3 regions of the Kitasatospora sp. NPDC097691 genome follow, and region 1 is predicted to be linked to each of the others. Evidence: predicted binding sites of a transcription regulator. Region 1 holds the regulator's gene; each other region holds the start of a gene.
The links. The regulator HrcA, encoded in region 1, represses chaperone genes, less so after heat shock. The targets are predictions, from matches to a motif close to TTNGCACTCNGNNNNNCNGAGTGCNAA.

Region 1 (3,275 bases):
CCTCGACGGCCGCGAAGCAGACCGAGCCGAGCCCGGTGGGGGTGAACCCGGCGCCGGCCTCCAGGGTCAGCGCGGCGGACGGCACGCCGAACAGCTGGTCGAGGTCGGGCTTGACGGGCTTGGTGCGGCCGAACAGGGCGTCCAGGATTCCCACGGCGGTCCTTTCGTGTCGAACGGCGGGGCGCGGGATCAGCGGCCCAGCTGCTCGGTGATCTTCGCCAGCTGCGCCAGTCGCTTCTCCAGCGTCGGGTGGGTGGAGAACAGCTGCGTGGCGGTCTCCCGCGCGCTCAGCGCGGGGGCGAAGTAGAAGGCGTTGTACGGCTGCGCCTGGCGCAGGTCCTTGCTGGGGATGGCCGCGATCTGCCCCGTCACCTTGGTCAGGGCCGAGGCGAGCGCGCTGGGCCGGCCGGTGAGCTGGGCGGCGGCGCGGTCGGCCGCCAGCTCGCGGTAGCGGGACAGCAGCCGGGTGAGCAGGAAGCTGATCGCGTACACGACCATCGAGACCAGCGGGATGATCAGGGCCACGATGGCCGCGTTCTGGTCGTTGTTGTTGCGCCCGCCGCCCATGAACCCGCCGTACACGGCGATCCGGGTCATCGCGCCGGCGAGCACGCCGAGGAAGCCGGCGATCGTCATCACCGCGACGTCCCGGTGGGCGACGTGGGACAGCTCGTGCGCGAGGACGCCCTCCAGCTCCTCCGGCTCCAGCCGGCGCAGCAGGCCGGTGGTCACGCAGACCACCGCGTTCTGCGGGTTGCGGCCGGTGGCGAAGGCGTTGGGCATGTCGTTGTCGGCGACCGCCACGCGCGGTTTGGGCATGTCGGCCAGGGCGCAGAGCCGGTCGATCGTGCCGTGCAGCTGGGGGAACTCCTCCGGGGTCACCTGGTGGGCGCCCATGGCCCGTTCGGTGATCTTGTCGCTGAACCAGAACTGGGCCACGAACAGCCCGCCGGAGATCAGGACGATCAGCGGCCAGGCGCCGCGCAGCAGCGCGATCAGCAGGCCGGTGAAACCGACGTACAGCAGCCCGATCACGAACATCGTCACGACCATGCGGCCGGTCAGGCCGCGGTCGGGCGCGAAACGGGTGTGCTGGCCCGAGCTCGACATCGCTTGCTCCTCCATTCGCCGTCGCTTCCGATGCTCCCACCCGGACGGCCCCGGAGCACCACTCGCGCGCCGGGAACCGGTGAACGGTGGCCGCCTCGCGGGCCGTACCCGGAACTGCGGGCAGGATCACGCCGGTCGGGCCGTTCCTGCCGTAGGACCCGGGCCTTACACTGGCAGGTACGGTTTTGGCACTCGGGTGTTCAGAGTGCCAAGGTCGGGGCCTCCCGGAGCGGCCCGCTGCAGCACACAGGGACACACAGGGACACAGACGGACAACGTGCGAAGACGGAGGTGCGTGCCCCATGGCCGGTGAGGTCCGCCAGCTGGACGACCGCAAGCTCGCCGTGCTCCGCGCGATCGTGCAGGACTACGTGGGCACCGAGGAGCCGGTCGGCTCCAAGGCCCTGGTGGAGCGGCACAACCTCGGGGTCTCGCCGGCGACCGTCCGCAACGACATGGCGGCGCTGGAGGAGGAGGGCTACATCCACCAGCCGCACACCAGCGCCGGCCGCATCCCGACCGACAAGGGCTACCGCCTCTTCGTCGACAAGCTCGCCGAGATCAAGCCGATGAGCGCCCCCGAGCGCCGGGCGATCCGGCACTTCCTGGACGGCGCGGTCGACCTGGACGACGTGGTCGCGCGCACCGTGCGGCTGCTCGCCCAGCTGACCCGGCAGGTCGCCGTGGTGCAGTACCCGTCGCTGACGCGCTCGACCGTCCGGCACATCGAGCTGGTGGCGCTGGCCCCGGCCAAGGTGATGCTGGTGCTGATCACCAACACCGGCCGGGTCGAGCAGCGGATGGTCGACTGCCCGGGTACGGTCGGCGAGACCGTCCTGGCGGAGCTGCGGACGGCGCTCAACACCAGAGCCGCCGGCCGTCGCCTCCCCGAGGTCCCGGGCGTGCTGGAGGAGCTCCCGGCGATGTTCGAGCAGGCCGACCGGCCGACCGTCAGCACGGTCCTGGCGACACTGTTCGAGACGCTCGCGGAACAGAACGAGGAGCGGATCATGCTGGCCGGCACGGCAAACCTCACCCGCTTCGGCCACGACTTCCCGCTCACCATCCAGCCGGTGCTGGAGGCCCTGGAGGAGCAGGTCATCCTGCTCCGCCTCCTGGGTGAGACCAACGACGCCGCGATGACGGTCCGGATCGGGCGGGAGAACGCCTACGAAGGGCTGAATTCCACCTCGGTCGTGTCCGTCGGTTACGGTTCGGGCGACGAGAGCGTGGCCAAACTGGGTGTGATCGGTCCGACCCGGATGGACTACCCGGGCACAATGGGGGCGGTGCGGGCGGTGGCGCGGTACGTGGGCCAGATCCTGGCCGAGTCGTAGCAAACAGTCGCCGTTGGACAACCAATGGCGTCCAGTCTCAGCACTACTACAGGCGGAACAAGCGGAGCATTTGGTGGCCACGGACTACTACGCGGTACTCGGCGTCCGACGGGATGCGGGGCAGGACGAGATCAAGAAGGCGTTCCGGCGCCTGGCACGCGAACTGCACCCGGACGTCAACCCGGACCCGAAGACGCAGGAGCGGTTCAAGGAGATCAACGCCGCCTACGAGGTGCTCTCCGACCCGCAGAAGCGCCAGGTCTACGACCTCGGCGGCGACCCGCTGTCCCCGGGCGGCGGTGGCGCGGGCGGCTTCGGCGCGGGCGCGGCGGGCTTTGGCTTCTCCGACATCATGGACGCCTTCTTCGGCGCCGCGGCCGGCCAGCGCGGGCCGCGCTCGCGCACCCGCCGCGGACAGGACGCCATGATCCGGCTGGAGATCACCCTGGAGGAGGCCGCCTTCGGCACCACCAAGGAACTCCAGGTCGACACCGCCGTCACCTGCACCACCTGCAGCGGCGAGGGCGCAGCCCCCGGCACCTCCGCGCAGACCTGTGACATGTGCCGCGGCAAGGGCGAGGTCTCCCAGGTCACCCGGTCCTTCCTGGGCCAGGTCATGACCTCCCGGCCCTGCCCGCAGTGCCAGGGCTTCGGCACCGTCGTGCCGACCCCGTGCCCGGAGTGCGCCGGCGACGGCCGGGTCCGCGCCCGTCGCACCCTGACCGTCAAGATCCCGGCCGGTGTCGACAACGGCACCCGGATCCAGCTGGCCGGCGAGGGCGAGGTCGGCCCCGGCGGCGGCCCGGCCGGCGACCTGTACGTCGAGAT
Region 2 (3,275 bases), on a different contig from region 1:
CCAACCGATCCGATCGAAGCGATCAGGATCAGAAGTCCATGTCACCGCCCGGCATGCCGCCGCCGGCGGCCGCGGCGGCCTTCTCCGGCTTGTCGGCGATGACGGCCTCGGTGGTGAGGAACAGCGCCGCGATGGAGGCGGCGTTCTGCAGCGCGGAGCGGGTGACCTTGGCCGGGTCGATGATGCCCGCGGCGACCAGGTCGACGTACTCGTTGGTGGCGGCGTTCAGGCCGTGACCGGCGGGGAGGTTGCGCACCTTCTCCACCACGACGCCACCCTCCAGGCCGGCGTTGGTCGCGATCTGCTTGATCGGGGCCTCCAGCGCGACCTTGACGATGTTGGCACCGGTGGCCTCGTCGCCGTCCAGCTCCAGCTTGTCGAAGGCGACACCGGCCTGCAGCAGGGCGACGCCACCACCGGCGACGATGCCCTCCTCGACGGCGGCCTTGGCGTTGCGGACGGCGTCCTCGATGCGGTGCTTGCGCTCCTTGAGCTCCACCTCGGTGGCCGCGCCGGCCTTGATGACGGCCACGCCGCCGGCCAGCTTGGCGAGGCGCTCCTGGAGCTTCTCGCGGTCGTAGTCCGAGTCGCTGTTCTCGATCTCGGCGCGGATCTGGTTCACGCGGCCCGCGACCTGCTCGCTGTCGCCGCCACCGTCGACGATGGTGGTCTCGTCCTTGGTGATGACCACCTTGCGGGCGGTGCCCAGCAGGTCGATGCCGGCGTTCTCCAGCTTGAGGCCGACCTCCTCGGAGATGACCGTGCCACCGGTGAGGATGGCGATGTCGCCGAGCATGGCCTTGCGGCGGTCGCCGAAGCCCGGGGCCTTGACGGCGACGGACTTGAAGGTGCCGCGGATCTTGTTCACGACCAGGGTCGACAGGGCCTCGCCCTCGACGTCCTCGGCGATGATGACGAGCGGCTTGCCGCTCTGCATGACCTTCTCCAGCAGCGGGAGCAGGTCCTTGACCGAGCCGATCTTGGAGTTGGCGATGAGGATGTAGGGGTCCTCGAAGGTCGCCTCCATCCGCTCCAGGTCGGTGGCGAAGTAGGCGGAGATGTAGCCCTTGTCGAAGCGCATACCCTCGGTGAGCTCGAGCTCCAGACCGAAGGTGTTGCTCTCCTCGACGGTGATGACGCCTTCCTTGCCGACCTTGTCCATGGCCTCGGCGATCAGCTCGCCGATCTGGGTGTCGGCGGCGGAGATGGAGGCGGTGGAGGCGATCTGCTCCTTGGTCTCCACGTCCTTGGCCTGGGCCAGCAGCTGGTCCGAGACGGCGGCGACGGCCTTCTCGATACCGCGCTTCAGGGCCATCGGGTTGGCGCCGGCGGCGACGTTGCGCAGACCCTCGCGAACCAGGGCCTGGGCGAGCACGGTGGCGGTGGTGGTGCCGTCACCCGCGACGTCGTCCGTCTTCTTGGCGACCTCCTTGACGAGCTCCGCGCCGATCTTCTCGTACGGGTCCTCGAGCTCGATCTCCTTGGCGATGGAGACACCGTCGTTGGTGATCGTGGGGGCGCCCCACTTCTTCTCCAGCACGACGTTGCGGCCCTTGGGGCCGAGCGTGACCTTCACTGCGTCGGCGAGCTGGTTCATGCCACGCTCAAGGCCGCGGCGAGCTTCCTCATCAAAGGCGATGATCTTGGCCATCAGAAGTGGTCCTCCGGGACACGGTCGACTGCTCGGACCAAGGGGTGCCCGCGACGGACGGCCCTGGTGTGCGGGGGTCTTTTCCCCTACCGCTCCCGGGGGCCTCACCGACCCGGTCCGCTGTCACTCTCACGCTGTGAGTGCTAACGCCAATGATTAGCACTCCGGGTGGTCGAGTGCAAGCCCAATCGCCAACCCGCGAGCCGCCGCTGGGGCCGCCCGGGAACGGCGACGGGCCCGCACGACGCGTGTCGTACGGGCCCGTCGAGAAGCGAGCGGTCACCAGCCGTGGGCCGCGCCGAGCTCCTGGAGTCGGAAGGGGTCAGACCGCCGCGCGAACCATGTCCGCCTGCGGGCCCTTCTGTCCCTGGGAAATCTCGAACTCGACCCGCTGGCCCTCCTCAAGGGTGCGGTAGCCGTCCATCTGGATCGCGCTGTAGTGGACGAAGACGTCCGCACCACCGTCGACCGCGATAAAGCCGTAGCCCTTCTCCGCGTTGAACCACTTGACGGTGCCCTGAGCCATTCCGAACTCCCCTAGTGCTGTGCTGGCCCTTCACGCGCCCGCAGGTCGCGGGCCCGGGTTGGTTGACGGCCCGCCCGGGGACCCCCCCTGGGCGCAGCCGTGCACGCCGCAACCCTCCGCACGGAACGCCCAACGGCCTCCGGTGAGCGGGTGATTGCGCCGACCGCCGCTGAATGTATCCGGACCGAAGCCCTCTGCAACAGGGTCAACCGCCGGTAATTCCGCCTCGATATCAAGGGACAGGACGGGCCGAATCGGAAAAATCTCGGCATTCCACGCGGGGCATAGCGGACGAATTACCCAAATCCCCACGGTAATTCTGACATCGGCCTGACATGTTTCACGGGCCGGACCCACCGGCCGGACGCCCGCCGGCGGAACACCGCGGATGGCCGAGAGGGAACCCCTGTTCCCAACCGAGCGACACTCTACTCCGACTCGACTCGGAAATATTCCCGCCGGAATGCAACCGGCCGCCCGTACATACGGAGAGCGGAATTCCGTACGTACGGGCGGCCGAAAGGCGGGCGGAACGGCTCAGCAGCCGCCGGCCACCGCCGGAATGATCGAGACGCCGGCGCCGTCCTTGATCTCGGTCGCCAGGCCCTCGGCGAAGCGCACGTCGTCGTCGTTCACGTAGACGTTGACGAAACGGCGCAGCTTGCCGGTGTCGTCCAGGATGCGGGCGGAGATGCCCGCGTGGTTCTTCTCCAGGTCGGCGATGACCTCGGCCAGGGTGGCGCCCTCGGCGGTCACCTCGGCCGCGCCGCCGGTGTAGGTGCGCAGGATGGTGGGGATGCGGACGTTGGCGCTCATGGCTCTCCTTGCGGGGGTGGGGCCTGGTGGGGCAGTGGTTCGAGGCCGGCGGCGACCGGTTCGAGGCCGGTGGCTCAGGCGGACGCGAGGCCGGCGGCGCGGAACGAGTCCAGCGTCGGGCGGATGACGGCGCTCATCCCGGCGTCGGAGACGGCGTCCAGGGTCTTCAGGCCGTCGCCGGTGTTGATCGCGACGGTCTCCTTGGCCGGGTCCAGCTGCCCGGTCTCGACCAGCTTCTTCAGCACGCCCACGGTCACCCCGCCCGCGGTCTCGGCGAAGATG
Region 3 (3,275 bases), on a different contig from region 1:
GCGGCGCCGACCTTGATGACGCAGACGCCGCCGGCCAGCTTGGCCAGGCGCTCCTGCAGCTTCTCGCGGTCCCAGTCGGAGTCGGTGGCGGCGATCTCACCCTTGATCTGGGCGACGCGGCCGGCCACGGCCTCGGCGTCACCGGCACCGTCGACGACGGTGGTCTCGTCCTTGGTGATGGTCACGCGGCGGGCGGTGCCCAGCACGTCCAGGCCGACCTGGTCGAGCTTGAGGCCGACCTCCTCGGAGATGACCGTGCCGCCGGTCAGGGTGGCCAGGTCGCCCAGGATCGCCTTGCGGCGGTCACCGAAGCCCGGGGCCTTGACGGCGACGGCGTTGAAGGTGCCGCGGATCTTGTTCACGACCAGGGTCGACAGCGCCTCGCCGTCGACGTCCTCGGCGATGATCAGCAGCGGCTTGGTGGCACCGCCCTGCAGGATCTTCTCCAGCAGCGGCAGCAGCTCCTGGATGGAGGAGATCTTGCCCTGGTTGATCAGGATGTACGGGTCCTCCAGGACCGCCTCCTGCCGCTCCGCGTCGGTGACGAAGTACGGCGACAGGTAGCCCTTGTCGAACTGCATGCCCTCGGTGAAGTCCAGCTCCACGCCGAAGGTGTTCGACTCCTCGACGGTGATGACACCGTCCTTGCCGACCTTGTCGATCGCCTCGGCGATCAGCTCGCCGACCTGGGTGTCCTGCGCGGAGAGGGACGCGACGGCGGCGACGTCGTCCTTGCCCTCGATCTCGCGGGCGACGGAGAGCAGGTGCTCGGAGACGGCGGCGACGGCCTTGTCGATGCCCTTCTTCAGGGCGGCCGGGCCGGCGCCGGCGGCGACGTTGCGCAGGCCCTCGTTGACCAGGGCCTGGGCCAGCACGGTGGCGGTGGTGGTGCCGTCACCCGCGACGTCGTTGGTCTTGGTGGCGACCTCCTTGACGAGCTGCGCGCCAAGGTTCTCGTACGGGTCGTCCAGCTCGACCTCGCGGGCGATGGTGACACCGTCGTTGGTGATGGTCGGGGCGCCGAACTTCTTGTCGATGACGACGTTGCGGCCCTTGGGGCCGATGGTCACCTTGACGGTGTCGGCCAGCTTGTTGACACCGCGCTCCAGCGAGCGGCGGGCGTCCTCGTCGAACTGCAGGATCTTCGCCATGTTCCCTATTCCCTCGGGGCTGCGGCCGGCCCACCGGCCGCCGAACTACGTGAACCAACAACCACGCCCCGGGCCCCTGTCACTTGGGACACGGATCCGGGGCGGGTCGGAACGACTTACTTCTCGATGCTGCGTTTACTTCTCGATGATGGCGAGAACGTCACGAGCCGAGAGGACGAGGTACTCCTCGCCCTGGTACTTCACCTCGGTGCCGCCGTACTTCGAGTACAGGACGATGTCACCGACGGCGACGTCGAGCGGCAGACGCTGGCCGTCCTCGAAGCGGCCCGGGCCGACGGCCAGGACGACGCCCTCCTGGGGCTTCTCCTTGGCGGTGTCCGGGATGACCAGGCCGGAGGCCGTGGTCGTCTCGGCGTCGAGCGGCTGGACCACGATGCGGTCCTCAAGCGGCTTGATGGCAACCTTGCTGCTGGTGGTCACGTCCGAGCTCCCCTTCGGAGATTACGGGGTTTTCTAACGGGTAGGGGCGAGCCTGCGAGTCTGCCGTCGCGGGGGTCAGACACACGTTTTCGCGTTAGCACTCCCCCGGTGGGGAGTGCCAAGGACGACCATAGGCCCGTGTTAGCACTCAGTCAACCAGAGTGCCAACGGCGCGCCCCGGACAGTCCCGGATGACGGATGAGTACCCGTACTCATGTGCGACCGTCGGCCCCCTCGGGACACTCGTGCCATGACCGACACCCCGGTACGCCTCGACCCGTCCGACGCGAAGGACGCCGTGCTCGCGCTGGCACTCCTGCCGGTGCTGGCCGCCCTCCCGCTCGTCGCCTTCTGGCTGGGCGGTGCGGCGGCCGAGGCCGCCGGCTCCGACACGGGCGGCGACGTCGCCTACGGCGCACTCTGCGCCCTGTTCGTCGGCTGGGGCGTGCCCATCGCCGTCGCCGTGCGCAGCGAGCGGGCCGGCTACCGGCTGCTGCCGATCGCCGCCACGATCGCCCCGATCACCCTGCCCGTCCTGCTCTGCCTGGGCGCCTTCGGATGAGCGCGCCGCCGGCCCTCTCCACGGCCCCGGCCCTGCTCCGCCCGCTCGCGCCCGTCCCGGGCACGGCGCTGCGCCGACCGGCGAGAATGGCCCCGTGGACACCGAGAACCTCCAGCCCCTGCTGACACCCGAGGGCCAGGCCCTGCTCGCCGAGCTGCGCGAGTTCACCCCCGAGGAGGAGCTCGCGCTGGCCACCCGGCTGCGGCGGGAGCACCCGGCGGAGCTGGTCTCGGCGGCCTTCGGGCAGGCACGGCTGCGGCAGCGGGCGCGCGCGAAGTTCGGGTCGGACGCCGACCTGATGTACTTCACGCCCAACGGGGTCGAGCAGTCCACCCGCCGCAGCGTGGCCGAGTGGCGGGCGCGCCGGTTCGCCGAGCTGGGCGTACGGCGGCTGGCGGACCTGTGCTGCGGCATCGGCGGGGACGTGCTGGCGCTGGCCCGGGCGGGCATCGAGGTGCTGGCCGTCGACAAGGACCCGGCGGCCTGTGCCGCCACCGCCGCGAACGCCGCCGCACTGGGCCTGGCCGAGCTGGTGGAGGTGCGCTGCGCGGACGTCGCCGAGGTGGACGTCACCGGCTACGACGCGGTGTTCACCGACCCGGCCCGACGGACCTCGCGCGGCCGGGTGTTCGACCCCGAGGCGTACGCCCCGCCGCTCTCCTGGGCGATCGAGGCCGGCCGGCGGACCCCGATCGGGGCGCTGAAGGTCGCGCCGGGCATCCCCCACGAGGCCGTCCCGGCGGACGCCGAGGCCGAGTGGGTCTCCGACCACGGCGACGTCAAGGAGGCGGTGCTCTGGTTCGGCACCAAGGCCGCGAGCCCGCACCGCGCCACCCTGCTGCCGCACGGCGACAGCCTCACCGGCGGCGACCTGCCCGACCCGCCGGCCGGCCCGGTCGGGCGCTACCTGTACGAGCCGGACGGCGCGGTGATCCGGGCGCACCTGGTGGCCGAGGTGGCCGAGCAGGTCGGCGGCCGGCTGATCGACCCGAAGATCGCCTACCTGACCTCGGACGAGCTGATCGCCACCCCGTACGCGCACGCCTTCGAGCTCACCGACGTGATGCCCTTCCACATCAAGAAGCTGAAGGCGCTGCTGCGCGAGCGCCGGGTCGGCACGG

Region 2: a site for HrcA is predicted at 1,808-1,834, ahead of groL (chaperonin GroEL). Genes of this name have one in related genera too.
Region 3: a site for HrcA is predicted at 1,734-1,760, ahead of groES (co-chaperone GroES). Genes of this name have one in related genera too.

The regions. Positions count from the first base shown of each region.
Region 1 is NZ_JBEORY010000021.1:99,729-103,003, reverse strand. Features, by position in the region: gene pspAB (PspA-associated protein PspAB) at 1-154, opposite strand, end outside; gene htpX (zinc metalloprotease HtpX) at 190-1,110, opposite strand; gene hrcA (heat-inducible transcriptional repressor HrcA) at 1,413-2,447, shown strand; gene dnaJ (molecular chaperone DnaJ) at 2,521-3,275, shown strand, end outside.
Region 2 is NZ_JBEORY010000023.1:102,661-105,935, forward strand. Features, by position in the region: gene groL (chaperonin GroEL) at 29-1,651, opposite strand; gene ABTY56_RS18705 (cold-shock protein) at 1,974-2,177, opposite strand; gene ABTY56_RS18710 (MoaD/ThiS family protein) at 2,715-2,993, opposite strand; gene thrC (threonine synthase) at 3,068-3,275, opposite strand, start outside.
Region 3 is NZ_JBEORY010000005.1:86,250-89,524, forward strand. Features, by position in the region: gene groL (chaperonin GroEL) at 1-1,151, opposite strand, end outside; gene groES (co-chaperone GroES) at 1,287-1,592, opposite strand; gene ABTY56_RS05320 (hypothetical protein) at 1,843-2,154, shown strand; gene ABTY56_RS05325 (THUMP-like domain-containing protein) at 2,249-3,275, shown strand, end outside.